DNA from 3 places in the Streptomyces sp. NPDC057271 genome. Region 2 is predicted to be linked to each of the others. Evidence: riboswitches for the same ligand, from Rfam matches in the RefSeq annotation. Region 2 holds a riboswitch; each other region holds the start of a gene.
The links. A riboswitch is a leader RNA that binds a small molecule or an ion and turns the genes downstream of it on or off. The one in region 2 is predicted to bind cyclic di-AMP.

Region 1 (10,266 bases), on a different contig from region 2:
GTCTCCAGGACCACGAGCAGCGCCAGCCCCACCGAGTCGGTGAGCAGCGCCTCCTCCTCGGGGTCGCGGGTGGTGCCCTCGGCGCCCCGGACCAGCGGATCGGGGACGAAGTACTCCAGCGGGTCCTCCCGGCGGGAGGCGCGCGAGCGCAGTATGTCGAGGCAGACCCGTCCGACGACCGTCGTCAGCCAGCCGCTCAGGTTCCGCACGTCGTCGATGTCGGAGCGGCTGAGCTTGAGCCATGTCTCCTGGACGGCGTCCTCGGCCTCGCTCAGTGACCCCAGCATCCGGTACGCGACCGCCTTCAGGTGCGTGCGGTCGGCGCGGAAGCGCTCGGCCAGGAGGTCCTGCTCGTCCATCGGTGTCTCCCTCGTTGACGACCGTCGTCGAGATGACGGACGGTATCGGCGAAACGTGACGGGTCCGCCCCCTCGAACCGTCCGCTGCGTGAGATCCCCTGGTGTCCGCCGCCGAACGCCCGGAAATCCCCGGCCGATGGGGCCCAGCGCCGGGGATCGCCACTTCAGTGGCGTGATCTTCGACCGTAGATTTTCACGCATGACGACAACCGCGCAGGTCAACGCCGTACTTCGTACCCCGCCCGCCTCTCCCCGGGACGCGGCCGCGTACTTCTCCGCCTCCCTCGCCTTCCACGCCGACGTCTCGGACGTCGCGAGCGCCCTCGCCGCCGACGGCGACCCGGGCTTCGTGGTCGTCGACTCCCGCTCCACCGCCTCCTGGGACCAGGGCCACGTCCCCGGCGCAGTCCACCTGCCGACCGCGCTCGTCCCCGAGCAGGCCGAGCAGCTGCTCGACCGGTCCGTCCCGGTGGTCACGTACTGCTGGGGTCCCGGCTGCAACGGCGCCACGCGCGCCGCGCTCGCCCTGGCGCAGCTGGGCTACCAGGTGAAGGAGATGCTCGGCGGTTTCGAGTACTGGGTCCGCGAGGGCTTCCCGTACGAGACGTGGGAGGGCCCCGGGAAGAAGGACGCGGACCCGCTGACCGCCCCGGTCGACGCCGAGGAATGCGGCTGCTGAGACCGCCGCCGGGAAGGCTGCCGGGAAAAGCGATTAGGGGATCGGCGCACCATGCCGTAAGGTCATATTCACCGACGCGGGGTGGAGCAGCTCGGTAGCTCGCTGGGCTCATAACCCAGAGGTCGCAGGTTCAAATCCTGTCCCCGCTACTCAGTAGCAACGAAGGCCCGGGTCCAGTCACTGGATCCGGGCCTTCGTCGTCTCCGGGCGACGCGCGAGCCGCCCTTGACCTTTACGTAACGTCAAGATCTAGCGTCTCCCCCATGGAGTGGTCGATCCAGGAGATCGCCAAGAAGGCCGGCACCACCAGCCGCACTCTCCGGCACTACGGAGAGCGCGGACTGCTGGAGCCGAGCCGGATCGGCGCCAACGGTTACCGGTACTACGACCAGGCGGCGCTCGTGCGGCTGCAGCGCATCCTGCTGCTGCGCGAGCTCGGGCTCTCCCTGCCCGCGATCGCCGAGGTCCTGGAGGGACAGCGGGATGCGCCCGCCGCCCTCCGCACCCATCTGCTGCTTCTCGAACAGGAGCGGGATCGGATCGGGCGGCAGATCGAGGCGGTGCGGACCACTCTCCACAAGACGGAGAACGGAGAAGAACTCATGGCGGAAGAAGTGTTCGACGGATTCGATCACACGCGGTACGAGGAGGAGGTCACCGAGCGCTGGGGCCGCGACGCGTACGAGAAGGGCGACCGCTGGTGGCGCTCGCTCGGCGCCGCGGAGAAGCGGGCGTTCAGGGACGAGCAGGCCGGCATCGCCCGTGACTTCGGGAAGGCGGCCCGGGACGGCCTCGCCGCCGACAGCGACGAGGTCCAGGCGATCGCGCGGCGCCACGTCGCATGGCTGTCGATCACCACGACGCCGACGAAGGAGTACGTGATCGGCCTCGGCCAGATGTACGTCGACGATCCGCGCTTCGGCGGGAACTACGACAAGCACGGCGAGGGCACCGTCCTCCTCGTCCGTGACGCGATGACGGTCTACGCGGAGCGCAACCTCTAAGGGCGGACCGCCCGAAGTAAACGGTGTCCGAAAGCGGGCACGCCTCTTTGCGGCCGCGCGCTGCCGCATCGTAACGTCACGCGCACCATGCGTGACGAGACAGTGATCGACGTACGACGGCGGGCGCCCGCCGTCCTCGTCCTGTTCGCTCTTCTCGCCCTGCTCATGAGCGTCTGCCACGGCTCGCACGGCCATCACCTGCCGACCAGCTCCGTCGCGACGGCGACCGCGGCCGCCCCCGCCCCCGCCGACGCACTGCCGCACGGCTGCGGACGGTCCGGGGAGAGGGGGTCCTTCGACGTCCATCTGCCCGCCCAGACGGTGCCGCAGCCCGCGGCGCCCGACGCGGGCGGAGCCGTACTCCTCGCAGCCGACGAGGCCTTCCCCGCCGATCCGCACGGGCACCGCGCCCGCGACCGGGCGGGTCCCGGCCCCGGGCCGGGCCGGCTGCTGATCGTCCTCGGAGTGAACCGGAACTGAGCCGGTCGTTCGACACGACCTGGCCCCCTTCCGGCGTACCACTTCGAGGACGTACTTCTGATGACCGATCTGCTGTCCGGCACACCGCTGCCCGGCATGCCCCGGCCCGGCACACCGCTGCCTGGCGCCTCCCTCTCCGTCGCCGCGCAGACCGTCGGCAACACGCCCGTGCTGTGGATGGACGACGGCTACTGGGCCAAGCTCGAAGGCTTCAACTTCGGCGGCATCAAGGACCGCGCCGCCCTCCACATGGTCGGACAGGCCCGCCGCCGCGGAGAGCTGCGGCCCGGCGCGCCCGTCGTCGAGTCGTCCTCCGGCACGCTCGGCCTCGGGCTCGCGCTGGCCGGCGTGCTCCACGGCCATCCCGTCCACGTCGTCACCGATCCCGGTCTCGAACCGATCGTCGAGCGGATGCTCGTCGCCCACGGCGCCACGGTCCACGTCGTGCCGGAGCCGAGTCCGCGCGGCGGCTGGCAGCAGGCGCGGATGGACCGGGTGACGGACCTGCTGGCCGGCCTCGACGGGGCGTGGTGGCCCGACCAGTACGGCAACCCCGACAACCCCGAGGCGTACGGCGGACTCGCGGCCGAGCTCTCCGCGCAGCTCGACCGGATCGACGTCCTGGTCTGCGCGGTGGGTACCGGCGGGCACTCCGCCGGGATCTCCCGCGCGCTGAGGGCCACGTCCAGCCCCGCCCTGGAGCTGGTCGGCGTCGACAGCGTCCACTCCACCGTCTTCGGCCTCCCGGCGGGCGAGCGGCTGATGCGCGGGCTCGGCTCCTCCATCCACCCCGGCAACGTCGACCACGCCGCCTTCGACGAGATCCACTGGGTCGGCCCGGCGGACGCGGTCCGGGCCGCCCGGCGCCTGGCCTCGCGCCAGTTCGCCACGGGCGGCTGGAGCGTGGGCGCGGTCGCGCTCGTCGCCGGGTGGCTGGCCCGCACCCGGCCGCGGGGCACACGGATCGCGGCCGTCTTCCCGGACGGGCCGCAGCGGTACTTCGACACGGTCTTCAGCGACGAGTACTGCGCGGCGCACGGACTGCTCGACGCCCCGGCGCGCGAGGAGCCGGCGGTGTACGAGGGCGCTGCCCGGGTCGACGGCTGGACCCGCCGGGTCCTGGAGCGGGCCCGATGAGCGCCCAGGTCTCGGCTCCCGCCAAGGGCGGGATCTGGCGGCGGAGCCGCACCTTCGAGCCGGCGGTACGGCTGCTCTTCCTCAACCAGCTGACCATCAACCTCGGCTTCTACATGCTGATGCCGTACCTCGCCGCCCATCTCTCGGACGGGCTGGGGATGGCGGCCTGGGCCGTGGGACTCGTCCTCGGCGTACGGAACCTCTCCCAGCAGGGCATGTTCCTGGTCGGCGGGGCCCTCGCCGACCGGCTCGGCTTCAAGCCGCTGATCGTCGCGGGCTGTGCGCTGCGGACGGCGGGGTTCGGGGCGCTCGCGTTCGCCCAGTCCCTTCCGGTGCTGATCGCCGCCTCGGTGGCGACGGGCCTGGCGGGGGCGCTGTTCAACCCGGCCGTGCGTGCCTACCTCGCGGCGGAGGCGGGGGAGCGGCGCGTGGAGGCCTTCGCGCTCTTCAACACGTACTACCAGGCGGGCATCCTGCTCGGGCCGCTGGTGGGCGTGGCGCTGACAGGGCTGTCGTTCCGGCTGACGTGCGTGGTGGCGGCGGTGCTGTTCGCCGTACTGACGCTGGTGCAGCTGCGGCACCTGCCGGTACGGGGGAGGGAAGCGGCGCAGGCGGGGGCCGGCGAGGGGGCGGTGGCGGCCGGGGAACGGGGCCAGTTCCGTACGGTGCTGACCAACCGGACCTTCTGGCTCTTCTCGCTCGCGATGACCGGCTCGTACGTCCTGTCCTTCCAGGTCTATCTGGCGCTGCCGCTCGCGGCGGACGGCACGGCGGCGACGACCGCGCTCTTCGTCGTCTCCGCGCTCGTGGCGCTCGCCGGCCAGCTGCGGATCACGGCCTGGTGCGGGCGGCGGCTGAGCCGCGAGCGGTGTCTGGTCCTCGGCCTGGTGCTGATGGGCGCCGCGTTCCTGCTGCCGCCCGCGGTACCCGGGATCGGGGGCCTGCTGCTGTGCGCGGCGGTCCTCGCGGTGGCGAACGCGGTGCTGTACCCGTACGAGATGGACACGGTCGTCGCGCTCTCGGGGGGACGGTGGGTGGCCACGCACTACGGGCTCTACAACACCGTCTGCGGGATCGGGATCACGCTCGGGAACCTGGGGACGGGCGCGCTGCTCGACCTGACCGGGTGGTCGGCGACGCCGTGGCTGGTGCTGTGCGCGGTCGGGCTGGCGTGCGCGGGCGCGGTGGGGGCGCTCGGGCGGGGCGGGCGGCTGAGCGCGGGCGCGCGGGTGGGGAGTTGAGGTAACCCACTTGGCCGAGCGGAGGTCGCCGCACGGCGCGGCGCCCGGCACCCTGGGGAGGGCGCGGTACCGTCCGTCGCCGTGCACGGACCGGGCAGGAGACCACAGGTGGGGCAGGGGCAGGGGAACGGGACCAACGGAAAAGGGACAGGGACAGGGACCGGGAACGGACACGGGCTCGGGACCGGGAACGGAACCGCGAAGGGGTCAGGGAACGGGAATGGGCCCGGGAACGGGAACGGGCCAGTGAATGGGCCCGGGAACGGGAACGGGCGTCGGCGGGCCGAGCGGACTCGCCGGTTCCTCCGCGCCCTGCCCCCGCTGCTGATCCTCGGCGGTGTCGTCTTCGACCTCTCCACCCCGCCCGCCTACACGGCCGCCCCGATCTTCTCGGCCGCGCCGCTCCTCGCCGCCCCGTTCTTCTCCATGCTCACGACGCTGCTCACGGGCATCGCCGCGGTCCTCGCCGGAGTCGGGCTGCACCTCTACAACGGCACCGTCGGCGAAGTCCCCTCCCTCACGGAGACGCTGACCGTCGTCACCGTCTCCGCCCTCGCCCTGCTGGTGAACCGGGTCGTGCTGCGCAGCGGCGAGCGGCTCGCCTCGGCGCGGGTGATCGCGGAGACCGCGCAGAAGGCCGTCCTGCCGACGCCCGCCGACCGGATCGGCGGGCTCCAGGTCGCGGCCCGGTACGAGGCGGCGCAGGCGGACGCGTTCATCGGCGGCGACCTGTTCGCCGTCCAGGACACGCCGTTCGGGGTACGGCTCGTGGTCGGCGACGTCCGGGGCAAGGGCCTCGACGCCGTCGAGGCGGTCGCCGTCGTGATCGGGGCGTTCCGGGAGGCGGCCGAGCAGGAGGCCACCCTGGAGGGAGTCGCCCAGCGACTGGAGCGGGCGCTGGCGCGGGAGGGCAGGCGCCGGTCCAGCCTCGACGCCTTCGAGGGGTTCACCACCGCCGTCCTGGCCGAGATCCCGCGCGGGAACGGGCGCGTACGGATGGTGAACCGCGGCCATCCCGAGCCGCTGCTGCTGTACGCGGACGGCGGCCTGACCTACCTCGAACCGACCGAGCCCGCGCTGCCGCTGGGCATGGGCGAGCTGGGCGCCTGGCCGGACCGGGCCGACGAGGCCCCCTACCCGCCGGGTGCCACGCTGCTTCTCTACACCGACGGGCTCTCCGAGGCGCGCGATGCCTCGGGGGCCTTCTACGATCCGGCCGAGCGGCTCGCCGGACGGATCTTCCCGGGGCCGGACGAACTGCTCGACGCGCTGGTCGACGACGTCCGCCGGTACACGGGCGGAGGCTCCACGGACGACATGGCGCTGCTCGCGGTGAGCCGGCCCGCGGCGGGGCAGCCGGAGCGGCGCAGGACGATGCCCGTGGTTCCGTGACCATCCGTAGTGACGAGGTACCGCTGAGATAACAATTGACGAACCGTCAGTTCCGGGGTCCCGTCAATGGTCCGTACTGAAGCGGGATCAAATCGGGCTGTAGCAGCTCAATCTCGCTAATGATCAACGGCAACAGCTTGGAATCCGGCCCTCGTGTCTATTAACGTTCGATAACGCAGCGCGGTCGTCCCAGTCGTCGCCAGAGACGGCGCCGTGCGCACGCGCCGAATCCTGAAAGGGAACCGGGGAACCACCACTTGGGGTGAATCGGACACCGTCGCATCCGTGCGACACCGCCCGTAGGAGACCTTCCTGCTCCGAACCCGTCAGCTAACCCGGTAGGCGAGAAGGAAGGAAAGGAGTACGCCTCCGTGGCGTCCAACACCCCTGCTCCCGAGGGTCTCTCTGACGGGTTCGACGCGTTCGGCGCCCCGGGCGCCGCCGGGACGGACGACGACGCGACCACGTGGGGGGAGTGGAACCCCACCGAGGACTCCCTCCGCCAGCAGGCCCGTTCGGGCGGCCGTCACCGTGTCGTGAAGCAGCGCTCCGGCTTCGCCCGCTCCTCCACCGTCCTCGGCGTCGGTGTCATCGCGGCCGTCGGCGCGGGCGGCATGGCGACCGCCAAGGACAAGCCCCCGGTCTCGATATCCCTTCCCGACCTCAACCTGCCGGACGCCTCCGAGCTGCCCGGTGTCGGCGAGCTCATCTCGGGTGAGGACCAGGCGGACTCCGGGACGAACAACCCGCAGCCGCTCACGGCCACTCTCGCCCTTCCGGCGGACAGCGCCGAGAAGACCGCGGGCTCCCCCGCCGCCTCGGCGGCGGACGCCGGTGAGGCGCTGCGCGCCCGCATCATGCAGCAGGCCGAGCAGCAGCAGGCCTCCGCAGACGCCGACAAGAAGGCCGCGGCGGAGAAGGCGGCGGCGGATCAGGCCGCGGCCGAGGCGGCGGCGAAGGCGGAAGCGGCGGAGAAGGCCGCGGCCGAGGAGAGGCGGAAGGCCGAGGAGGCCGCCGCGGCGAAGGCCGAGGCGGAGCGCCTGGCGAAGCTCGCCGCGAGCTACGCGCTGCCCACGTCCTCGTACACCCTCACCTCGACGTACGGCCAGTCCGGCTCCATGTGGTCCTCCGGCTACCACACCGGCCTCGACTTCGCGGCGCCCACCGGCACCCCGGTCAAGGCGGTGCACGGCGGCACGATCACGTCGGCGGGCTGGTCCGGCTCGTACGGCTACCGCATCGTCCTGGAGCTGGAGGACGGTACGGAGGTCTGGTACGCGCACCTGTCCTCGATGACGGCGAGCGTCGGCCAGACCGTGGGCACCGGCGAAACCATCGGCCGCGTCGGCGCGACCGGCAACGTGACCGGCCCGCACCTGCACCTGGAGGTCCACACCCCGGGCGGCGCGGGTGTCGACCCGGCGGCCTGGCTGGCGGGCAAGGGCATCTCGGTCTGACCCCGGGCCTCCCCACGGCTTCGGCGGTCCTGGCGACTCCCCCCGACGTCAGGGCTGCCGGAACGCCCCGGGCCCGGCCCGATCTGCGCCGGCTCCGCCTTAGCTCCGGTACGGGTTGTAGCCGCTGTAGTCGAGGTACTGCGGCGGCGCCCACACCCGGCCCGTCGCCCGCGCCGCGTAGGTCAGGGCGGGAGAGGCGACCGCCTTGCGCTGCCAGAGGTGGTGGAGCAGCTCCTGCTCGCGCGCGCTGAACTCCGGCCCGGCCGCGCCGCGCTGGGCGCGATGACGCAGGAACGCGAGGGTCGTCGCGAACGCCTCGTACTCCCCGACCGCCGCCGCGGCCGGCTTGCCGTACGTCCGGCGGGCGAAGTCACGGGCCACGGAGCGGGCCCGCATCGAGGAGAGCGCGAGCGGTTCGGCGGGCGAGAGCCACCCGGCCGCCGCGTAGGCAGGGAGCTGCCCGGATATCGTGCGCAGCTCGCGCTGCCTGCTCCATATCGCGAGCCAGGTGAGCAGGCCGAGCGTGGGCACCATGAACATGCCGTAGACCAGGATGAAGCCCAGCGGCCCGAGGAGCGTCGCCGAGCCGTTCCACAGGGCGTGCATGCCCATGGCGAGGACCAGCCCCGCGAGCGGCAGCAGGATCCGGCGCAGCCGCAGGAACCTGCTCCGGGAGGTGGCGAGGGCGGCGAAGGCGAAGCCGAGGCCGGTGAAGACGGTGAAGAGCGGATGCGCGAACGGCGACATCACGACCCGTACGAAGAACGTGCCCGCGGTCGTGGCGCCGAGGCCGCCGGAGCCGATGTCCTGGTCCTCGCCGAAGGCGTTGCCGAGATAGAGGATGTTCTCGGTGAAGGCGAAGCCGGTGGCGGTGAAGCCGGCGACCACCACGCCGTCGACGAGGCCGGTGAAGTGCCGTCTGCGGAAGAGGAAGATCAGCAGGATCGCCGCCGCCTTGGCGCTCTCCTCGACGACCGGCGCGACGACCGTGGCGCCGAGGGACTCGGCGGAGGCGGGGTCGGCCGTGGCGGTCGCGATCCAGCGGACCGCGAAGGAGTTGGCGAGGATCGCGACGAGCGTCGCGGCGAAGGCACCCCAGACGAAGGCGAAGATCAGGTTGCGCCAGGGGCCCGGCTCCACCCGGTCCAGCCAGCGGAACGCGGCCAGCAGCAGCGGAACGGGCAGGACGGCCAGCGCGAGCCCGACGAGGAAGCCCTCCGTCCCGGTCTGCTCCCGCACGATGGCCAGGATCACCAGGGCGCAGAGCGCGAGCACGGTGATCACGGCGACCGCCCGGACCACCCTGCTGCGCCAGAAGGCGCGACGAGGCCTGTAGCGCCACTGGGCGCGGTCCGGGACGGCCGGGAAGTCCGGCTCTTCGGTGTCCCGTGTGGGGACGGGGACGCGGTTCGACACGTCAGCGACCCTAACCAGCGGGACCGACACTCGCGACGGGGTTCTCCGTCTTCGGCCGCTTCCTGTGGAAAAGTGCCGCTCCGTCTTGTGGAGCGCCGTTACGTCCTGTGGAAAAGCAGGTCGTGCACGACATGGCCCTTGTCCAGGCCCTGCCCCTCGAAGCGGGTGAGCGGGCGGAAGGCCGGACGGGGCGCGTAGCCGCCGTCCGGCTGGGTGTTCTCGAAGTCGGGGTGGGCGGAGAGCACCTCGAGCATCTGCTCGGCGTACTCCTCCCAGTCCGTCGCGCAGTGCAGGACCGCGCCGGGCCTCATCCGCGTCGCGAGCAGCGTGAGGAACTCGGGCTGGATCAGCCGCCGCTTGTGGTGGCGCTTCTTGGGCCACGGGTCCGGGAAGTAGACACGGCAGCCGTCGAGGGCGTCGGCGGCGAGCATCTCGCGGAGCAGGATGATCGCGTCGCCGTTGGCGACCCGGACGTTCTCCATGCCGCCCCGGTCGGCGAGACCGAGGAGGTTGCCCTGGCCGGGGGTGTGGACGTCCACGGCGAGGATGCCGGTTCCGGGGTCGGCGGCCGCCATCTTCGCCGTCGCCTCGCCCATGCCGAAGCCGATCTCCAGGACGACGGGGAGGCCGCCGAACATGTCGTTCAGGTCCAGGATCCGCTTGCCGTCGATGTCGAGACCCCAGTCGGGCCAGCGCTTGAGCATCGCCTCGGCCTGACCGGCGGTGACGCGGCTGCGGCGGGGCTGGAAGCTGCGGATCCGCCGTTCGTGGTGGGACCCGGCGGGATCGGGCAGGGGCCCTTCCCCGGCGGCGAACATCCGGCTGCCCCGCCGGGCGACGACGGGCTCGGTACGGGTGGCGGGGGTTTCACGGGTCTCAGACACAATGCGCCCAATTCTACGTGGCCCCCGTGCGGCCCCCCCCGTTCCTCCGGGACGAGGCGTCCCGGCGCTCGGCAGGCGGCCCCCGGGTGACCGCCCGGCCCGCCCGTGCGGGCGACGCGTCCGGCCCACGCGTCTGGCCCGGGGGTGCGGGCCCCGTGACCGTCCGGCCCGCACGTCCGGCCCACGCATCCGGCCCGCCCGTCCGGCCCGCCCGTGC
Region 2 (10,266 bases):
CTCGGCCTGGGCCGCCGCGCAGACCGGCGACCGGCTGAGGATCCTCTTCACCCCGTGGGGCGAGGGGCTGGTCCGGTCCTGGTACCGGCGGACGCTCGTCGAGCTGTCGCACCTCCCGCACATCGAGCGGGTGGCGATCCAGACCAATCTGAGCTGCCGTACCGAATGGCTGGCGGAGGCCGACCCCGGCACGCTCGCTCTCTGGTGCACGTACCACCCCGGTCAGACACCGTACGACCGCTTCCTCGCCAAGTGCCGCGAGCTGACCGCCCGGGGTACGCGTTTCAGCGTCGGGATCGTCGGTCTGCCCGAGCACCGGGAGCACGCCCGGCGGCTGCGGGACGATCTCCCGCCCGAGGTCTATCTCTGGGTGAACGCGGCCGAGGGGCACGCCTACACCGACGAGGAGGCCGGGGCCTGGACGGCCCTCGACCCCCTCTTCCCGTACAGCCGCCGGCCGCACCCCTCAGCCGGTCTCCCCTGCCGGACCGGTGAGTCGGTGATCTCGGTGGACGGTGACGGGACGGTACGCCGCTGCCACTTCGTCAAGGCCGAGCTGGGCAATCTGTACGACGGCTCGTACCGCGCCGCCCTGCGCCCGCGCGCCTGCCCGCTCTCCGTCTGCGACTGCCACATCGGCTACGTCCATCTGGAGACGCTGCCGTTGTACGACGTGTTCGCCGGCGGTGTCCTGGAGCGGATACCGGCCCCCGCCGTACTCAGAGGGGCATGAGGTCTCCGAGCGGCATGAGGTCCGGGCGCTTGGCCGCCACGTGGTCGCCCGAGCTCTCGCCCCGCAGCCGCCGGCCGATCCACGGCACGAGGTACTCCCTGGCCCAGTTGATGTCGTCGCGGCGCACCTCGAGCGTGCCGCGCGGCGGGAGCGGCGGCCAGGACTGGTCCGGGTCGGCCGGTACGTCCATGCCGAGGACCTGGGCGGCGCGCAGTGCGACGCGGGTGTGGCCCTCCGGCGACAGGTGCAGCCGGTCTTCGTCCCAGGCCCGCCTGTCCTGCACCGACCTGAGCGACCAGAGGTCGAGGACCGGGCAGTCGTAGCGGTCGGCGATGGACCGGACGTGGGCCGTGTACGTGGCGATCTTGCCCCGCAGATGCTTCAGGACGGGGACGTCGCGGGTGTCGAAGCCGGTCGTCACCATCACGGTGCCGACGGCGGACGTCAGGTCGGCGACGGCGCGCTCGAAGCGCTCGGCGACGTCGTCGGGGTCGGTACCGGGGCGGATGATGTCGTTTCCGCCCGCGCAGAAGGTCACCAGGTCGGGGGCGAGTTCCCTCGCCCTGGGGACCTGCTCCTCCACGATCTGGTCCAGGAGTCGGCCGCGTACGGCCAGGTTGGCGTAACGGAATGCGTCGTGCTCCGGCAGTCGGTCGGCGAGGAGCACCGCGAAGCGGTCCGCCCAGCCGACGTACTTCCCGTCGGGCCCGGGGTCTCCCACGCCCTCGGTGAAGCTGTCACCGATCGCCGCGTACGACCCGAATACGTGCGTGTCTCTTGCTCTCGAATCGTCTGCCACGGGACCACATCTTTCCCTTATGGGTGTGACCTACGCGACCGTAAGGAGGGGTTGACGCCGGGTGAGATACGCCACCGGTCAAGATTCCACCAAGCCGGAATACACGTGGGGGCCCGGCACTGGGAAGTTCCGGGCCCCCACGGATACTGACGATACGTCAGATGCTGACGCCGTGCGAGCGCAGGTAAGCCAGGGGGTCGATGTCCGAGCCGTAGCTCGGGGCGGTGCGGATCTCGAAGTGCAGGTGCGGACCGGTGGAGTTGCCGGTCGAGCCGGAGAGACCGATCTCCTGGCCGCCGGCGACGGTCTGGCCGGCGGAGACACCCAGCGAGGAGAGGTGGGCGTACTGCGAGAACGTGCCGTCGGCGTGCTGGATGACGACCTCGTTGCCGTACGAGCCGCTGTAGCCCGCGGAGTGGACGGTGCCCGCGCCGACGGCCTTGACCGAGGTGCCGGAGGCGGCGATGAAGTCGACACCGGTGTGGTAGCCGGAGGACCACATGGCGCCGGAGGCGCGGTACGGGGTGGAGACGCCGCCGCCGACGGGGGCGACCCAGCCGGAGGAGGGGGCCTGCGCGGGGGCGGACGCCGCGGCGGCGGTGCCGGCCGTGTCACGCTCGGCGGAGCGGGAGGCGCGCGTGTCGGAGGCGGACTTCTCCACCTTGGGAGCTGCCTTGGGAGCGGCCTTGGGAGCTGCCTTGGGGGCTGCCTTCGGAGCGGCCTTGGGGGCCGCCTTGCCGGTCGACTTGGCGCCGAGGGTGAGCTTCATGCCGGGAAGGATCAGCGACGGGTTCTCGCCGACGACCTGGCGGTTGTCCGCGTAGAGCTTCTTCCAGCCACCCGCGAGGTGGTGCTCGGCGGCGATCTTCGACAGGTAGTCGCCAGGGACGACGGAGTACGTCTTCGGCTTGGCGGTCTTCTCGGCGGCCGGAGCCTTGGCGGGGGTCGCGGCGACGGAGGCGACGGCCTGGTGGGACGTCACGGACGGGGCGGCCTTGTCGGCGGCGTGGGCTCCGGTCGCACCTAGCAGGGGCAGGGCGACGACGGCGCCACCCGTACCGGCGGCGACGAGTCCACGCGTGAGCGGGCTGGCCTTGGGACGGCGGTGCTTACCCTTTGCGGGCATGGCGAATTCCTCTCCGTCGCCTGCGAGGTGAGCTGTCGGGTTCGAACTGGAGATGTCCGGCCGCGTTTCACGCGGCTTCACCCCGAGCCGTCCGGAACGACCGGAACGGCGTACTACCTGGGTCCCCCGCTCCTGCCGTACGTGGGTGGGTGCGGATTCCGGGCGGTGGCAGGATTCGGCGGGTCCGACCGGATTGAGCGTGACGCTAGACGAGCGGGTCGAGGCGAACAAGCCGCCTCTTTTCGTTCGCAATCACGGGCGGGATATTCGCGCCGAATTCCGGTCACCCTCCGTGGAGGGCGGAACCTCGATTTCCTTTTCCGGTACGGGGATTGCGTAAGACGATCAGGCACGGTCCGTCACTTCTATGACGCTGCTCACGCAGCGAATCCCATCTCCCCTGCAACCAGGGCGCGTTATACCTAAGGGCCCAATTCGGACAGAACACCCATTCCCATACCCCGGGGCTAGGCGGAGGCTCGACCACCCGGGATGATTGGCACAGGGATCGATCAGCAGTCGATCCCGATCCGCCAACCTTCAGGAGCACTCGTGACGCAGCAGCTGCCGCAGGTCCCGTCGACCGAACCCGAGCTCACCGGGGTGCGCAACTTCAGGGACGTGGGCGGACTGCCGACCGTGGACGGCGGCTCGGTGCGATTCGGCCGCCTTTTCCGCAGTGGCCACCTTGCGCACGCCACCGAGGAGGACGCGGCGTTCCTCTCCACCCTCGGGCTGCACACGATCTTCGACTTCCGCAATGCGGCCGACCGCAGGATCGAGGGCCCGGACGTCGAACTGCCCGGCGTGCGGAACGTGAACATACCGCTCAACGACCCGGCCGACGGCAAGGAGTTCTGGAAGCTGGTCAGGACCGGCGAGCTGGAGCAGCTCCGCGGCATCCTCGGCGACGGCAAGGCGGCAGCACGAATGTCCGATTCGTACCGGAAGATGATCGTCGAGCGGACGGCGGAGCACAGCGGCATCCTGCACGCGCTGGCCGAGGACAGCGTCCCGGCGCTGATGCACTGCGCGGCCGGCAAGGACCGCGCCGGCCTGTCCATCGCCATCTCCCTGCTCGCCGTGGGCGTGGAGCACGAGGCGATCGAGGTCGACTACGTGAAGTCGAACGACCCGCACCGCCGCTACAAGGTGCAGCGCAGCTCCACCTCCGCGGACGCCATGTCGCCCGAGGTGATGGAGCTGCTCAGCCCGCTCTTCGACGCGCGGGTCGAGTATCTGCGGGCCGCGTTCGAGACGATGACGCAGACCTGGGGGACGGTCGAGGGCTACCTCACGCACGGTCTGAAGCTCGCCCCGGAGACGCGGGCGCGGCTGCGTGAGCGGCTCGTCGTCGAGGTGTGACCCGCCCCCCGGCCGCTACTGGTTCTGCCCTCCCAGCATGAAGAGCAGATAGAGGAAGCCGGCGAAGAGGTGTCCGGCCACCAGATAGGCGAAGAGCCGGAGCGCCAGCCCCTTGGGGAACTTGCCGGCCTCGCGCTCCTCGCCGGTGACCGGCGCGGACTTCTCGGACATATCGGCCCCTTTCGAAGGGCTCAGCGCAGATGCGGGGCTCCGTCGCCGAGGCACAGCTCGGCGGCGGGGCTCTGCATGAGCGTGTGGACGAAGAGCAGCTCGGCCCCGCCGCGGCCGACGGCGCCGATGCGGTGCGGGGTGAGCGAGCCGAAGTGGGCGCTGTCCCCGGGATCCAGGACGTGCACGGCGTCGCCGAGCGCGAGACGCACCTGCCCGTCGAGGACGTGGAGCCACTCCTCGCCGGGGTGGACGCGCACGATGTCGGCCTTGGTGGCGTACGGGACGTGGACGCGGAGCGCCTGCAGGGCGCGACCCGGCCCGCCGGCCTGGCGGTAGGTCCACCCGTCGGCCTCGACGGGCTCGGACCGCCCCGCCCGGACGATCGGATCACGCTCGGCCGGAACCTCGCCCAGGAGCTCGGAGATCGTCGTACCGTAGATGCGGGCGAGTGCCAGCAGCATCGGGAGCGAGGGCTGCCGATGGCCCGTTTCGAGCCGGGAGAGATGGGCCGGGGAGAGCCCGGCCCTCTGGGCGGCGACCTCCAGGGTCAGACCGCGGCGTCTGCGCAGGGCTCGGAGCTGTGGCGCGACGTGCGGTGCGTCCGGCAGGGCGTCGGGCGCGTCCGGTGCGGCGGGGTCCGCGGACTGCTCCGCGTGGAGGTGTGCCATGCCTCCATTCCGCCAGGAACTTTCCTCTGAGGCAAGTTTCTTGCCTCAGAGGCAAAAGCCTGTGCCACCCGGCGTCAGCGTTGCGCGACCGCCTGCTTGACCAGCGTCTTTCCGAAGTCCCACATCAGCCCGCCGCTTCCGTGCGCGTCGTCCATCACGGCCGTGAACGCGGTCACGAAGCGGTCCACGTCCGCCTCGTCGATGATCAGCGGCGGAATGAGCTTGATCACCTCCAGACGGTCCCCCGACACCTGGGTGAGGATCCGGTGGCGCTGGAGCAGCGGCACGACGACCATCTGGGCGAAGAGACCCTTCCGAGCGGCCTGCAGCATCGTCCACCGGCTGCGCAGGCCCAGCGAGGAGGGCCGCCCGAACTCGATCCCGATCATCAGGCCCCGCCCGCGGATCTCGTGCAGCAGCTCGTAGCGGGGCACGAGCTCCTTCAGGCGTCCGGAGAGCAGCTCGCCGATCCGGCGCGCGTGCGCCACCGTCCCCTCGTTCTCCATGACCGAGAGCACGGCGAGCCCGGCGGCCATGGCCTGCGCGTTCGACCCGAAGCTGGCGGAGTGGACGAGGACGCGGTCCATGGACGAGTAGACCTTCTTGAAGATCCAGTCCCTGCCGAGCGTCGCGCCGACCGGCACGTACCCGCCGGAGAGCGCCTTGGCGACGCAGAGCAGATCCGGTTCGACCCCGTCCTCGTGCTGGTACGCGTAGAAGTCCCCGGTCCTGCCGAGTCCGGTCTGCACCTCGTCGGCGATCAGCACGGCCCCGTGCCGGTGCAGCAGCTCCTGCGCGGCGCGCAGGAAGCCGGGCGGGGCCTCGTGCACCCCCTTGCCCTGGATGGGCTCGACGACGAACCCGGCGACGTCGCCCTTGCGCAGCTCGCGCTCCAGGGCGTCCAGGTCGCCCAGCCCGATCGCGGTGTCGGGCAGCAGCGGGGCGAACCCGTCCCGGAAGCCGCTCTCGCCGTTGACCGAGAGGGACCCGGTGGTCAGGCCGTGGAAGGCGTGGGAGCAGTAGACGATCCTGGGCTTCCCGGTGGCGTACCGGGCGAACTTCAGCGCGGTCTCCACGGCCTCCGTACCGCTGTTGCCGAAGAAGACCCGGTCGAGGTGCGGGCTGTGGGCGAGCAGCTTCTCGGCGAGCAGCCCGGGCAGCGGCTGGCAGTCGAAGCGGGTGAGGTCGGCGAGCGAGGCGTCCAGGACGTCGTGGAGTGCCTTGCGGACGACGGGATGGTGCCGGCCCAGGCCCATGACGCCGAAGCCCGCCAGCATGTCGAGGTGGTCGCCGCCCTCGGCGTCCCAGAAGTGGGCGCCCTCGGCCCGGACGTAGACCTTGTCGAAGCCGATGGTGTGCAGCATGCGCGGGAGCTGGTGGTTGAGGTACCGGGTGTGCAGCTCGTAGCGCTCCGCCCCGCGTTCGGCGAGCAGTGCCGAGAGGTCGAACTCCTTGCTCATCGCCCCTTCTTCCGGGTCAGTGCGGCGCTGATCCGTCCGGCGATCTCCACCGGGGTCAGGCCGAGGTCGGCGAGCACCTCGCCGCGCTTGGCGTGTCCGAGGAACTGCTCGGGGATCCCGAAGGTCCGCAGCGGGACGTCGACGCCGGCGTCACGCAGGGCCTGGCCGACGGCGGCCCCGACGCCGCCGGTGCGGATGCCGTCCTCCACGACGGCGACCAGCCGGTGCCGCTCGGCGAGCGGGGCGAGCGCCTCGTCGACCGGTTTGACCCAGCGCGGGTCGACGACGGTGCATCGGATGCCGCGTCCGGCGAGCAGATCGGCGGCCTGGAGGCAGGCGTCGGCCATGACGCCGACGGAGACGAGGAGCACGTCCGCGTCCGGCCGCGCCGGCTCCAGGAGGACGTCCGTCCCGCCGATCCGCCGCACGGCCGGGACCGGCTCCCCCACCGTCTCCTTGGGGAAGCGCAGCACGGTCGGGGCGTCGTCGACGTCGACGGCCTCGCGCAGCTGGGCGCGCAGTTCCTCGGCGTCGCGCGGGGCGGCGATCCGGAGGCCCGGCACGACCTGGAGGACGGAGAGGTCCCACATGCCGTTGTGCGAGGCGCCGTCGGTTCCGGTGACGCCGGCCCGGTCCAGGACGAAGGTGACCCCGCACCGGTGCAGTGCGACGTCCATGAGCAGCTGGTCCAAGGCGCGGTTGAGGAAGGTCGCGTACACCGCCACGACGGGGTGGAGTCCACCGGCGGCCAGGCCCGCGGCCGAGACGACGGCGTGCTGCTCGGCGATGCCGACGTCCCAGACCCGGTCGGGGAACCGCTCGGCGAACTTCGTCAGGCCGACGGGGTACAGCATGGCCGCGGTGATCGCGACGACGTCCGGGCGCTCTTCCCCGATCTCGGCGATGGCCTCGCCGAATACGGAGGTCCAGGAGGGCCCGGCGGAGGGGGCGAGCGGTGCGCAGGTCAGCGGGTCCATGGCACCGACGGCATGGAAGCGGTCCGCCTCGTCCTCCAGGGCGGGCCGGTAGCCACGCCCCTTCTCGGTGAGGCAGTGCACGAGGACGGGCCCGTTGAAACGCTGGGCGTGTCGCAGCGCGGACTCGACCGCCGCGATGTCGTGGCCGTCGACGGGACCGACGTACTTGAGGCCCAGGTCCTCGAAGAGCCCCTGGGGCGCGAACGTGTCCTTGAACCCCTTCTTGGCGCCGTGCAGCGACTCGTAGAGCGGCTGCCCGATCACGGGGGTGTGCTGGAGGACGTCCTTGCCCCAGGCGAGGACGCGCTCGTAACCGTCGGTGGTACGCAGGGCGGCCAGGTGCTGGGCGAGGCCGCCGATCGTCGGGGCGTAGGAGCGCTCGTTGTCGTTGACGACGATGATCAGGGGCCGGTCCCGGGCTGCGGCGATGTTGTTCAGCGCCTCCCAGGCCATGCCGCCGGTCAGGGCGCCGTCGCCGATGACCGCGACGACGTGGTCGAGGCGGCCGGACACCTCGTTGGCCTTGGCCAGTCCGTCGGCCCAGCCGAGGACGGTCGAGGCGTGCGAGTTCTCGATGACGTCGTGCTCCGACTCCTCGCGCGAGGGGTAGCCGGAGAGCCCGCCCTTGCTGCGCAGTTTGGAGAAGTCCTGGCGGCCGGTGAGCAGTTTGTGGACGTAGGTCTGGTGCCCGGTGTCCCAGAGGATGCGGTCGTCGGGCGAGTCGAAGACCCGGTGCAGCGCGACGGTCAGCTCCACCACCCCGAGGTTGGGCCCCAGATGGCCACCCGTCCTGGCGACGGCGCGGATCAGGAACTGCCTGATCTCCGCGGCCAGTTCGTCGAGCTCCGTGCCGCTCAGCGGCCGGAGGTCGCGCGGCCCCCGGATGTTCTCCAGAATCGTCATGCTCGGCCCCCTTTCGTCTTTCGGCCGTGTGGGAGGGCCGCGCCCGGCGGTGTCGCGGGCCCTCCCGTACCCGTCACGTCATCCGCGGTTCCCGGAGACGGTCTCGCGGGCCGCCCTCAGGGACTCCTTCAGCGAGCCCATGGTGGCGAGGACGGCGGTCGGCTCGTAGCCGCAGTGGGCCATGCAGTTGGCGCAGCGCGGGTCCTTGCCCCGGCCGTACTTGTCCCAGTCCGTCTCCTCGATCAGCTCCCGGTAGGTGGGGACGTAGCCGTCGCTCATCAGGTAGCAGGGGCGCTGCCAGCCGAAGAGCGAGTAGTTCGGGATCGCCCACGCCGTGCAAGGGAAGTCGGCCTTGCCCTCGAGGAAGTCCAGGAAGAGCGGGGAGTGGTTGAGCCGCCACCGGCCCCGGTTGCCGCCGGCGAAGGCCTTCCTGAAGAGCTCCCGGGTCTGCTCGACACCGAGGAAGTGCTCCTGGTCCGGGGCTTTCTCGTAGGCGTAGGCGGGCGAGATCATCATCTCGTCGACCTGGAGGTCGTCGTTGAGGTAGTTGAGGACCTCGATGATGGTCTGCGGGGTGTCGGTGTTGAAGAAGGTCGAGTTGGTGGTGACACGGAAGCCGCGTCGCTTGGCCTCCTTGATCGCCGCCACCGCCTCGTCGAACACGCCCTCCTTGGCGACGGACTCGTCGTGCCGCTCGCGCAGCCCGTCGATGTGCACGGCGAAGGCGAAGTAACGGGAGGGGGTGAAGTCCTCCAGCTTCTTGCGCAAAAGCATCGCGTTGGTGCAGAGGAAGACGTACTTCTTCTTCGCCACCAACTGGCGCACGATCTCGTCGATCTGCGGATGCATCAGGGGCTCGCCACCCGCGATGGAGACCATCGGAGCCCCGGACTCCAGGACGGCGCCGACGGCCTGGGCGACCGGCATCCGCTGCTTGAGCACACCGGCCGGGTGCTGGATCTTTCCGCAGCCCTCGCACTTGAGGTTGCAGGCGAACAGCGGCTCCAGCTCGACGATGAGCGGGAACTTGTCCCGCTTGCGGAGCTTCTGTTCGAAGAGATAGGTCCCGACCCGGATGGACTGACGGAGCGGCATGGCCATAACTCGCTCACCTCCTGGGGAGCAGCAAAGAACGGTGCCATTCGAAGAATGCGGGAAGGACGGCACGAAGAACACGGAAAGCCGATATTCCACCGCGCACCGTGCCGATCCGGACCAGTTCATGTTCCGGAGCGTCCACGACCACCCGTACGGCCGCAACCGGGCGGGGGCCGGCGGCCAGGGCCGTACGAAGCGTGGCGGCGGACTCCATGTCCACCGCGATCGCCCCGGTGGCGCGCAGCTCGGCCCGCTCGTGACCGCGCACGACATGGTCGGAGCCGGCCAGCGGGCCGGTGTGGACGGTCCGCCCGGGGAGCGCCCGGGTCAGGGCCTTCACCAGGAGCTCGGTCCCGGTACAGGGCGTCACGCCGTCCGGTCCGCCGCGGGTCTCGTCGGCGACGATCAGGTCCCCGGGGTGCATCCCGGGAGCGAGCCCGGCGCAGAAGCCCGCGGCGACGACGACGGCGTCCCGCCAGGGCTCCCGGCCAAGGACGTGGGCGACGCTCCTGCGGGCGTGAGCCGGACCCATACCCGTACGCACGACGGCGAACGCCCCGGGAGCGCCGGCGCGCTCGCCGCTGCGCAGAGCGAGCTGCTCGATGCCGAGCGCGCAGGCGATCAGCAGCGGCGCCGAGGAACCGGCCGGGCGCCCCGGCTCTTCGCCCATCATCCCTCCCTGGGAACGGCCGGTTCGCCGTTCACGTAACGGCCGAGCGCCGTGAGGGGGAACACCTGCCGGTAGAGGTGGTAGTTGATGGAGAAGTCCCAGGGGAAGCCGGTCCCGGTGAAGTACGGCTCGTCCCACGAGCCGTCGGGACGCTGCGTCCCGGTGAGCCAGGCGATGCCCCGCTCGACGGCCTTGGAGTCACGCCGGCCGGCCGCGAGCAGGGCGAGCAGCGCCCAGGCGGTCTGCGAGGCGGTCGAGGCGCCGTGCCCGATCCAGGCCCGGTCCGAGTACGAGCG
Region 3 (10,266 bases), on a different contig from region 2:
TGATCACCTCGGGCTCGACGCCCAGGATGTCCAGGACTCCGCTGACGAACTCGTCGCGGTTCTCGGCGTCGCGGGAGGCGGAGGTGGCCACGAAGCGGAGCTTCTCGGCGCCCAGTTCCTTGATGACGGCGGCGTACTCCCGGCAGGCGGCGAAGGTCCGCTCCAGCGCCTCGGGCGCGAGGCGGCCGGTCCGGTCGACGCCCTGCCCGAGCCGGACGATCGTCATCCGCCGGTCCAGCTCGATCAGCTCGCCCGGGGAGCCCGCGCCGGAGGCGCCGTCAGGCTCGGCGACGTCGGCGACCAGGAGGCGGATGGAGTTCGTACCGCAGTCGATGCCCGCCACCCGGGTCACTGGGCCGACTCCTTCTCGTCCGCGCACGGCGTGACGCAGGGGCCCTTGGCCCACCACTCCGGCAGCATCGCGATCGCCTCGTCGCCCAGCGGGTTCACGCCCGGTCCCGCGGCCAGCGAGTGGCCGACGAGGACGTGCAGGCACTTGACGCGGTCGGGCATGCCGCCGGCGCTCGGGAAGCCCTCCAGGACCTCGATGGCGTCACGACGGGCGATGTAGTCCTCGTGCGCGGCCCGGTAGGCGGCGGCCAGCTCCGGGTCGGTGGCCAGCCGGGCCTGCATCTCCTTCATGACCCCGTTGGCCTCCAGGGTGCCGATCGCGGAGGCCGCGCGGGGGCAGGTCAGGTAGTACGTCGTGGGGAACGGGGTGCCGTCCGGGAGCCGCGGCGCGGTCTCGACGACGTCCGGGTTGCCGCAGGGGCAGCGGTGCGCGATGGCGCGCAGACCCCGGGGCGGGCGGCCGAGCTGCTGCTCGAAGGCGGCGACGTCCGCCTCGGTCGGCTCGGTGCGTGCGGTCTGCGGAGGGGGCGTTTCCATCGTTACGTCTTGTCTTCTCGTCGGAGTGTCGTCGGTGGTGGAGGTCGGTGCGGGGCCGAGGCCGCCGGGCCGGGCACGCTAGCGGCGCGTGTCCGCGCGGTCGACGCCGTCCCAGAGGTCGGAGTACCAGGGCCGCTCGGCGCCACCCTGCTCGGTGCGCCGGGCACGCTCGGCCTCGGGGTCGTTCAGGGTGAAGCCGGTCTCGCCGGGCATCACGTAGTGCAGGTGCTCCCGGGCGAGCCGGCGGACGTACGCGGGGTCCTGGAGACGGGCCTTCTCGTCCCGCAGCTTCTCGACCCGCGCGGCCGCGTCGGCGGCCTGGCGCTCCTGCTCGGCGATCTCGCCTCGCTGGGACACGTACTGGCGCATGGGGTACGCGAGCGCGACGACCAGCGAGCAGACCACCAGGGCGAGGAAGGCCGCCCGGCCGGTGAGCCGGGAGCGGCGGGCCTGACGGCGGGTCTGGGAGCGGTAGACACGGGCGGCGGTCTGCTCGCCGAGCAGCCTGATCCTGGTCGCGGTCGAGAACCGGTCCCGGTCCTTCGCGGCCATCTCCTGTCGCCTCCCCTGTGTCGTCCCGTAACGAGTGCGTCCCCGCACACGGTACGGGACCGGGTGCGGGGACGTACGTAACCGAGGGTTCTCGGGGATCAGCCCTTGAAGCGCGGGAAGGCGCTGCGACCGGCGTAGACGGCCGCGTCGTCGAGGATCTCCTCGATGCGCAGGAGCTGGTTGTACTTGGCGACGCGCTCGGAGCGGGCCGGGGCGCCGGTCTTGATCTGGCCGCAGTTGGTGGCGACGGCGAGGTCGGCGATGGTGACGTCCTCGGTCTCGCCGGAGCGGTGGGACATCATGCACTTGAAGCCGTTGCGCTGGGCCATCTCGACGGCGTCCAGGGTCTCGGTCAGCGAACCGATCTGGTTGACCTTGACGAGCAGCGCGTTGGCGGCGCCGTCCTCGATGCCGCGGGCCAGGCGCTCCGGGTTGGTGACGAAGAGGTCGTCACCGACGATCTGGACCTTGGTGCCCAGCTTGTCGGTGAGGACCTTCCAGCCGGCCCAGTCGTCCTCGAACAGCGGGTCCTCGATGGAGACCAGCGGGTACGCGGAGACGAGCTCCTCGTAGTAGTCGGTCATCTCGGCGGCCGAGCGGGACTTGCCCTCGAACTCGTACGAGCCGTCCTTGTAGAACTCGGACGCGGCGACGTCGAGCGCCAGCGCGATGTCCTTGCCCGGGACGTAGCCGGCCTGCTTGATGGCCTCCAGGATGAGGTCGAGCGCCTCGCGGTTGGAGTCCAGGTTGGGGGCGAAGCCGCCCTCGTCGCCGAGGCCGGTGGACAGGCCCTTGGTCTTCAGGACGGACTTGAGGGTGTGGTAGACCTCGGTGCCCCAGCGCAGGGCCTCGGAGAAGGACTCCGCGCCGATCGGCGCGATCATGAACTCCTGGATGTCCACGTTGGAGTCGGCGTGCGAGCCGCCGTTCAGGATGTTCATCATCGGAACGGGCAGCAGGTGCGCGTTCGGGCCGCCGAGGTAGCGGAAGAGCGGGAGGTCGGAGGCCTCGGACGCGGCGTGCGCGACGGCGAGGGAGACGCCGAGGATGGCGTTGGCGCCGAGGGAGGCCTTGTTGTCCGTGGCGTCCAGGTCGAACATGGCCTGGTCGATGAGGCGCTGCTCGGTGGCGTCGTAGCCGACGAGCTCCGGGCCGATCTGCTCGATCACGGCGAGGACGGCCTTCTCGACGCCCTTGCCCTGGTAGCGGTTCTTGTCTCCGTCACGGAGCTCAATGGCCTCGAACGCACCGGTGGAGGCACCGGACGGAACGGCAGCACGGCCGGTGCTGCCGTCGTCGAGGCCGACCTCGACCTCGACCGTGGGGTTGCCTCGGGAGTCCAGGATTTCCCGGGCTACGACGACGTCGATGGACGGCACGAGCATCTCCTTCTGGGATGGGACGCTAGATTTGACGCTTGCGGTGCAGGGTCGCTTTGGCCTTGCGACAAGAGCCTAACCGGCTCCGGGGCTCCCGCCCGCCGGGCGCCCGCCCCCTGGGACGAAAAAGGACCCAAGGGCACGCATCTACGGCCAAAGCCCCCCAGAACTACTCGCCAGTAACCCCGTGGGGCCGCCCCGGGCCCCGCCCCGGGCTCCCCGGAACACGGAACCCCGGTCCGGAGCGCACGGGGGAAACCGCTCCGCACCGGGGTGGTCACCGCGGGAGGGTCGTCGGACCCGCGTGAGCCGCCGGACCCGCGTGAGCCGCCGGACTCACGCGAGCCGCGGGGCTCACTTCAGGTGAAGCTGCTGGCCCGGGTAGATCAGGTCGGCGTCCTCGACGACGTCCTTGTTGAGCTCGAAGAGCTTCGCCCAGCCGCCCTCGACGTCGTGGGCGGCGGCGATGGTGCTCAGCGTGTCGCCGGCGACGACCTTGTACTCGCCGTCACCCTTCTCGACCTTCTTGCCGGTCGGGGTGGTGACGGTCTTCTTGGACTCGGCCTTCTTCGGGGCGGTCCGGGTCTCGCTGCGGGTCGTCGGCTGCTCGGCCTGGCGCTCCTGCTTCGGGGCGGCCGGCTTGGCCGGAGTGCTCTCGGCGGCGCCACCGGTGTAGGCGGCGCTGGAGAGGCCGACGCCGCAGCTCGGCCAGGCACCCTTGCCCTGACCGGCGAGGACCTTCTCGGCGATGGTGATCTGCTGCGACTTCGAGGCCTGGTCGGCGGTCGCGGCGTAGGCGGTGCCACCGTAGGCGGCCCAGGTGGAGGCGGAGAACTGCAGGCCGCCGTAGTAGCCGTTGCCGGTGTTGATGGACCAGTTGCCACCGGACTCGCACTGGGCGACGGTGTCCCACTCGGAGGCCGTGGCGGCCGAGGCGGACCCGGCGGTCATCAGCGGGGCGGCGACGGCGACACCGGCGACACCGGCGAGGGCGACGGCGCGGGCGGCCCTGGAGGGACGACGGTGTTTGCCCTTGACGGAAAACAGCATGGGACTTCTCCTCACCGACGCCTGCGAGGTGAGCTGTCGGGTTCGGGCCATGTGAGTTGCCCGGCCGCGCGACCTTGCGCGCGGCTTCACCCCAAGCCGGTCCGTCGGCCGTCTGTCTCAACGGCCGGGGTCGGCACTTACCTTGGGTCCCCCGCTCCTGCCTACGGCGCTGACGCGACGACTGTTCCCATCGGCCGACGGCAGGATTCGGCGTTTCGGTCGACGGGGCCCGCGGTGGCGAGCGGTCCTGACCGTAGACACAGACCCGGGGGAAGTTCAAAGAGGCCCAGGTCGGACATATCACCCCTACCCGTCACGGGACGAAGGGTGTTTACGCAGGTGAGAGGTGACGGAAGCAGAGTTTGCGGACGGGACGCGCCAGTTGAGACAAAGAGACCCATGTCTCACTGGCGCAGAACCGGACATACAACCCCGAACTACCCCTGTTCCGCGGTCGAACCGAGGCCGAGGTCAAGGCTCTGGCCAGGGACGATCAGGTCCGGATCGGCACCCACCGTGGAGCGGTTGGCGTCATAGAGGGCGCCCCAGCCGCCCGGGAGTTCGTTCTGCTGGGCGATCACGGAGAGGTTGTCGCCCGGCTTGACGGTGTATTCACCGATGGCGCCGGAGATGTCCTGGGCGGTCGTGTTGTCCAGACTGCCCGAAGCGTCCTTGTTGCCTTGGTCGCCCTCACCGCCCTGCTCCACCGGGTCCGCCTCGGCACCCGCGTCGGGTGCCGGGGTGTCAGTCGGCAGGGCATGGCGGCCCTTTTCGCCACTCTCGCCCGGATTGACCGATTCTTCCGGAGCCGCGTCACCGCGGTGCTTCCCCGTGCCCGGGGTCGTCGGCGTGGTCGGCGCGGTGGGGGTGGTGGACGTCTCGGGCGTGGCGGACGCCTCGGGCGCGGTGGACGCCTCGGGCGCGGTGGACGACTCGCCGCCCCCTTCCTCCGTCCCGTAATCCGGCGTGGCGCTCTCGGAGGTGCCGGCCTCCGGCGACGTCGTCCCAGAGCCGGCCGGCAGGCCCGCGGTCCGGTTCGACTCCGGAAGGGGACCCGTGGGCTCCGCCGGCTTCACGGCCGGACCCGGGTCGACGTCCGGCTTCGCGCCGTCCTTCGTCAGCCCGGCGATCGGGGCGCAGGTGGCCCACTGCGTGTCACCCGCGGCGAACGCCTTCTCCGCCACCACGATCTGCTGGGCGCGGCTGGCGAGGTCCGCACTGGTCGCGTAGTCGAGGCCGCCGTGCCGCTCCCAGCTCTCCTGGGTGAACTGGAGCCCGCCGTAGAGCCCGTTGCCGAAGTGGGCGCTCCACAGGCCGCCCGACTCGCACTCGGCGACCCGGTCCCAGGTGGCGGCGTCGGCGGCGGACGCCGAGCCCGCACCGAGGAGGGGAAGCGCCAGAGCCGATCCCGTCACGCCTGCGGCGACAACGATGGCGGGGGCCTGGCGGGGTCTGCGGTGTCGTCCGTTCCCGGAGCGCATGCGGAGGGCCTTTCGCGTGACTGCTGAGGTGACGGTGAACGTAGCCGCATTCGAACGTCAGTAACAAGTCGATGCAGCGGAGATCACGCGAAAGTCACAGTATTGACGGTCCGTCAGTAACCCAAAGGGGAGAACTCGACCGGAAGCGTGCGCAATCCGCGCATGATGAGCCCTCCGCGCCACCGCAGATCGGCCGGATCCACGGCAAGTCGCAGATCCGGCAGGCGAGTCAGCAGCGTCGCGAGCGCGATCTGCCCTTCGAGTCGGGCGAGCGGGGCGCCGATGCAGTAGTGGATGCCGTGCCCGTAGCCGAGGTGCTGGTTGTCGCGCCGGGACAGATCGAGCGTGTCCGGCTCCTCGAAGCGCGCCGGGTCGCGGTCGGCGGCGGCGAGCACGACGAGGACCGGGTCGCCCGCCGGGATCTCCTGTCCGCCGATCGTCAGCGGCTCCATGGCGTACCTCCAGGTCGCCAGCTCCACCGGCCCGTCGTAGCGCAGGAGCTCCTCGACTCCGGTCTCCAGGAGTCCCCTCTCCCCCGCCGCGAGCGAGGCCTGGAGGCGCTCGCGCTGACCGGGGTCGCGCAGCAGGGCGTAGACCCCGTTGCCCACCAGGTTGACCGTCGTCTCGAAGCCGGCGAAGAGCAGGATGAAGGCCATCGCGGCGGCCTCGTTCTCGGTGAGGTGCTCGCCGTGGTCGGAGGCCTTGATGAGCCCGGAGATCAGGTCGTCGCCGGGGTCGAGCCGCTTGCGGTGGATCAGCTCCGCCAGATACCCGCGCATCTTCTTGACCGACCGCGCCACCCCGCCGCGCGGCCCTCCGCCGTGCCGGATCATCATCCCGGCCCAGTCCCGGAAGTCGTCCTGGTCCTCGGGCGGCACGCCGAGCAGGTCGCAGATCGCGTAGATGGGCAGCGGGAAGGCGAACTCGTGGATGAGGTCGGCCTCGCCCTTCGCCGCGAAGGCGTCGATCAGCCGGTCCGTGAGCTCCTGGACCCGGGGAGCGAACTCGGCGACCCGGCGCGGGGTGAACGCCTTGGAGACCAGCCGGCGCAGCCGGGTGTGGTCGGGTGGGTCGATGTTGAGCAGATGTGTCATCAGCTCGGCCTTGCGCTCCCCCGGGATCCCCGTCTTCCCCTTGGCGTGCGCGGGCTCGTCGTGGTGCGCCGGGTTCTTCGACAACCGCTGGTCGGCGAGGGCCTGCCGGGCGTCGGCGTACCGCGTCACCAGCCAGGCCTCGACCCCGCTGGGCAGTTTCGCCCGGTGCACGGGCGCGTGCTCGCGCAGCCAGGCGTAGGCGGGGTACGGATCGGTCGCGAACTCCCAGGTGAAGAGCTCGGGAGCGGGGGTCCGGGCCGGGGGCTCGGCGGGCTGGTCGGCGGGGGTCGTGCTCACCCCTGAGACGGTACAAGGTCACCGCCACACCGGCCTCCGGGCCCGCGATCGTCCAGGATGTGATCGTCCTGTGAAGACGCGTGGCCTAGATTCTCTCGCGTGGATGCCCAGTTGCTACGAAGTACGTTCGCGGTCGTCGAGAGGCGGGCCGAACACGCCGTCACCTTCTTCTACTCCCATCTCTTCTGGCACAACCCGGGCGTCCGCGAGCTCTTCCCCGAGGACATGCGGGCCCAGCGCGACCGGCTCTTCGCCGCGCTCACCCATGTCGTGACCCGCCTGGAGGACCCCGAGCTGCCGGCGTACCTCGCCCATCTGGGACGCGACCACCGCAAGTTCATGGCCACGCCCGCGCTCTACGCCGCCGTCGGGTCCAGCCTCGGCGCCGCGTTCGCGCACGCCGCCGGGGCCGCGTGGACCATCGAGGCCGAGAAGGCGTGGACCGAGGCGTACGGGTACGTCGCCGAACTCATGATGCGGGGCGCGGACGAGGCCGCGGCGGACGGGCAGCCGGCCTGGTGGGACGCCGTCGTCGTCCGCCACCAGCGGCTCGGCGAGGACCTGGCGGTCCTGACCCTCAAGCCGCGTACGCCCTTCGCCCACCTGCCCGGACAGTACGTCGGCGTCAGCTCGCTGCGGGTCCCCCGGGTGTGGCGCACGTATTCCCTGGCCAACGCCGTTCGCCCGGACGGGACGGTGGACCTGCACGTCAGCCGCATCCCGGGCGGTGCGATGAGCACGGCGCTCGTCGACGAGACGCGGGAGGGCGAGTCGCTGCGGCTGAGCGCGCCCGGCGGCGCGCTGACCGCGCGGACCGCCCCGGGCGACCCGCGCAGCTACATCGCCGCCGGGACCGGCTGGGCTCCCGTCAAGGCGCTCCTCGAAGAGGTGGCGGAAGGGCCGCGGGGCGTCGAGGCCCGGCTCTTCCTCGTCGCGCGCGCGAAGGAGTACCTGTACGGGAGGGAGGACGCCGAGCGCCTGCGGGAACGGATACCCGGGCTGCGCGTCACGTACATCACCTCCGCGCCCCGCCACCCCCGCGACCAGGCGACCGAGCGCCTGCTCCACGCGCTGTACACCCGCGGCAACTGGCGGGCGCACGACGTGTATCTGGCCGGTCCGCCCGGCTTCCTCGCCGAGGCGCTCCCGGTCCTGGACCACCTGGGCGCCGCCCGTGTCCACCACGACCGCCTGCCGGCGGTGGCCGGCTTACGCGGCCGCCCGGCCGGCACGGCGGAGTGGTTCATCGACCCGCCGGAAGTCCCCTGGCACGACCCGGCGGCCCGGTCTCCGCACCACCCCTGATCAGGCCCCCGTCGGGTCCGCCGTGGTCCCGGAGTCCTTCTTCGTCGCGCTCTCCGCCGCGAGGATCGTGTCGCGGTAGACGCGGGCGGCGGCGCGCAGCGCTGCCTCCGGGTCGACTCCGGCCGCCTCGGCCCGTGCCGCGAGGCCGAGCAGCTCGTAGCCGATCCCCTCGCCCTTCGGCAGCTCCACGTCCAGGCCGGCCGTCCGCACCCGGCCCGCCAGCTTGGCGGCGAGCACGAGGCCGGGCTGACCGAGCGGCACCCCTTCGGTGACCGAGTCGCGCTGCTTCTCGATCGCCTTGGTGCGCAGCCAGTGCGCCTTGACCTCCTCCGGCGTCTCGGCCTTGGCGTCGCCGAAGACGTGCGGGTGGCGGTGGATCAGCTTCTCCACGATCGTCCCGGCGACATCGTCCACGGAGAACGGCTCCTCCTCGTCCTCCTCCGCGATCCGGGCGTGGAAGACGACCTGGAGCAGGACGTCCCCGAGCTCCTCGCGCAGCTCGGCGCGGTCGCCCTCCTCGATCGCCTCGACGAGTTCGTACGCCTCCTCGATGCCGTACTTGGCGAGCCCCTTGTGGGTCTGGCGCGAGGACCAGGGGCACTCGCGCCTGATCCGGTCCATGACCTGCACCAGGTCGAGGAGACGGGCGCCGGGCAGGTCGTACGAGCCGGGCAGCAGCTCCAGATCGGGCATCGCGACGCGACCCGAGCCGGCCAGCCGGGCGAGCCCGTCGGTGAGCGCCTGGTCGCCCTCGCCGGAGGGCAGGACGACGACGGTCCGTCCCCCGGCGCACGCGTCGACGAGGTCCTGCGCGGCAGGGCGGGCGTGCTCGACGGCGACCCCGGCCTCCCGGAGGTACGGCAGCTGCGGGTGGTGCTCGTCGGCGCACAGCACCCGGTCCGCGCCGTGCAGCGCCTGCCACGCGGACCAGGACAGCAGTCCGGGGGCGACACGGTGGCTGGTGGTGAGCAGGACGACACGCCCGGGGTCGAGGGGTGATTCAGCGTTCACCCTTCGACCTTACGTGGCCGGGGGAACGGACTACGCACCCGCTTCGGCGGTGGCCGGGTCCTGGGTGATCGGGCGCAGCCAGGGGGCCGAGAAGGTGCCGAGCTGGATCTTGGCGTCGTCCCACGTGCCGAAGCGCGGGTTCACGTCGATGCCGAGGTCCTTGGACGCGGCGGTGAAGACCTCCGTGAGCTTCTTCTGGCCCTCGGGGGTGTTCTCGACGCCCAGCTTGGCGGCGATCTTGTTCATCAGGACGGTGCGGCGGACGACCCCGTCGATCTGGTCGGGGGCGACGCCCTGCTGCTGGAGCAGCGTCGCGGCGAGCTGCTCCGCGCCGCCGCTCTGCTGCGTGAACTCGTCCCTGGCCTGCTGGATCTCGGCGCGCGAGGCCGTGATGCCGTTGTCCTCGGCGACCCGGTCCACCACCCGGTCGAAGATCATCACATTGAGCTTCTCACGGCTGAGATCGCCGGTCGCCTCGATCAGCTGCTCCGCCTGCGGTGATGCCTGCTGCGCGGCCCGTACGTCCTCCACCTGCGCCTGGAGGCTGGACACCTCGATCCGTTCGCCGCCGACGACGGCCGCCGCCCCCGGGTGGGCCTCACCGCCGCAGGCGGTGAGCAACGGGGCCGCGGCGAGGAGCGCGGCGGAGACGGAGAGCGCAGTGCGGCGGTGCAAAGGAGCCTCCCGGCGTGGGTCGTGCGTCCGTAGAACGACCTTGCGGTGATCGATGTTAGGCAGTCACCGGAGCCGGGGCCACTACTTCGCGGCCACTACTTCGTCGTGACTGTCTCGACCAACGACGGAACGGTTCGGCTGGTGTCGGTCCCGGGCCGCGGAAGATCGGCGTTCGTGGCCTTCACCAGGAAGTGCGGCCGCCGCTTCACCTCGTAGTAGATGCGTCCGACGTACTCGCCGACGAGACCGAGCATCACCATCTGGACGCCGGCGAGCGCCGTGACGATGACGAGCAGCGTGACGTATCCGGGGGTGTCCACGCCGTTCACCAGCGCGTCCCCGACGATCCAGGCCGCGTACGCGAGCGCCACCGAGACCAGGATCATCCCCAGGTAGACGGCGGCCCGCAGCGGCTTGTTTTTGAAGGAGAGCAGCCCGTCGAGCCCGTAGTTGAGCAGCTTTCCGAAGGTCCATTTCGAGCGGCCCTGCTCACGCACCGCATTCTCGTACTCGAATGTCGTGGTGCGGAATCCG

Region 1: another riboswitch for cyclic di-AMP. It lies ahead of ACFUJR_RS35240 (M23 family metallopeptidase); the one in region 2 lies ahead of ACFUJR_RS31520 (peptidoglycan DD-metalloendopeptidase family protein).
Region 3: another riboswitch for cyclic di-AMP. It lies ahead of ACFUJR_RS17960 (transglycosylase family protein); the one in region 2 lies ahead of ACFUJR_RS31520 (peptidoglycan DD-metalloendopeptidase family protein).

What each region holds. Positions count from the first base shown of each region.
Region 1 is NZ_JBHUYJ010000131.1:7,990-18,255, reverse strand. It holds gene sigJ (RNA polymerase sigma factor SigJ) at 1-359, opposite strand, end outside; gene ACFUJR_RS35275 (rhodanese-like domain-containing protein) at 559-1,038, shown strand; tRNA gene ACFUJR_RS35270 (tRNA-Met) at 1,114-1,187, shown strand; gene ACFUJR_RS35265 (MerR family transcriptional regulator) at 1,302-2,042, shown strand; gene ACFUJR_RS35260 (hypothetical protein) at 2,130-2,522, shown strand; gene ACFUJR_RS35255 (PLP-dependent cysteine synthase family protein) at 2,619-3,659, shown strand; gene ACFUJR_RS35250 (MFS transporter) at 3,656-4,900, shown strand; gene ACFUJR_RS35245 (PP2C family protein-serine/threonine phosphatase) at 5,147-6,292, shown strand; cyclic di-AMP (ydaO/yuaA leader) riboswitch at 6,505-6,652, shown strand; gene ACFUJR_RS35240 (M23 family metallopeptidase) at 6,664-7,749, shown strand; gene ACFUJR_RS35235 (PrsW family intramembrane metalloprotease) at 7,849-9,165, opposite strand; gene trmB (tRNA (guanosine(46)-N7)-methyltransferase TrmB) at 9,264-9,983, opposite strand.
Region 2 is NZ_JBHUYJ010000099.1:3,154-13,419, forward strand. It holds gene ACFUJR_RS31510 (STM4011 family radical SAM protein) at 1-733, shown strand, start outside; gene ACFUJR_RS31515 (SGNH/GDSL hydrolase family protein) at 720-1,532, opposite strand; gene ACFUJR_RS31520 (peptidoglycan DD-metalloendopeptidase family protein) at 1,690-2,658, opposite strand; cyclic di-AMP (ydaO/yuaA leader) riboswitch at 2,663-2,849, opposite strand; gene ACFUJR_RS31525 (tyrosine-protein phosphatase) at 3,211-4,023, shown strand; gene ACFUJR_RS31530 (DUF6126 family protein) at 4,039-4,194, opposite strand; gene ACFUJR_RS31535 (helix-turn-helix domain-containing protein) at 4,215-4,862, opposite strand; gene ACFUJR_RS31540 (aspartate aminotransferase family protein) at 4,937-6,322, opposite strand; gene dxs (1-deoxy-D-xylulose-5-phosphate synthase) at 6,319-8,202, opposite strand; gene hpnH (adenosyl-hopene transferase HpnH) at 8,281-9,303, opposite strand; gene ACFUJR_RS31555 (1-hydroxy-2-methyl-2-butenyl 4-diphosphate reductase) at 9,311-9,970, opposite strand; gene shc (squalene--hopene cyclase) at 9,970-10,266, opposite strand, start outside.
Region 3 is NZ_JBHUYJ010000034.1:49,701-59,966, reverse strand. It holds gene ACFUJR_RS17980 (exopolyphosphatase) at 1-352, opposite strand, end outside; gene ACFUJR_RS17975 (DUF501 domain-containing protein) at 349-888, opposite strand; gene ACFUJR_RS17970 (septum formation initiator family protein) at 967-1,440, opposite strand; gene eno (phosphopyruvate hydratase) at 1,539-2,825, opposite strand; gene ACFUJR_RS17960 (transglycosylase family protein) at 3,174-3,869, opposite strand; cyclic di-AMP (ydaO/yuaA leader) riboswitch at 3,873-4,092, opposite strand; gene ACFUJR_RS17955 (transglycosylase family protein) at 4,307-5,284, opposite strand; gene ACFUJR_RS17950 (cytochrome P450) at 5,464-6,741, opposite strand; gene ACFUJR_RS17945 (globin domain-containing protein) at 6,841-8,046, shown strand; gene ACFUJR_RS17940 (nucleoside triphosphate pyrophosphohydrolase) at 8,047-9,057, opposite strand; gene ACFUJR_RS17935 (SurA N-terminal domain-containing protein) at 9,088-9,732, opposite strand; gene ACFUJR_RS17930 (glycosyltransferase family 2 protein) at 9,828-10,266, opposite strand, start outside.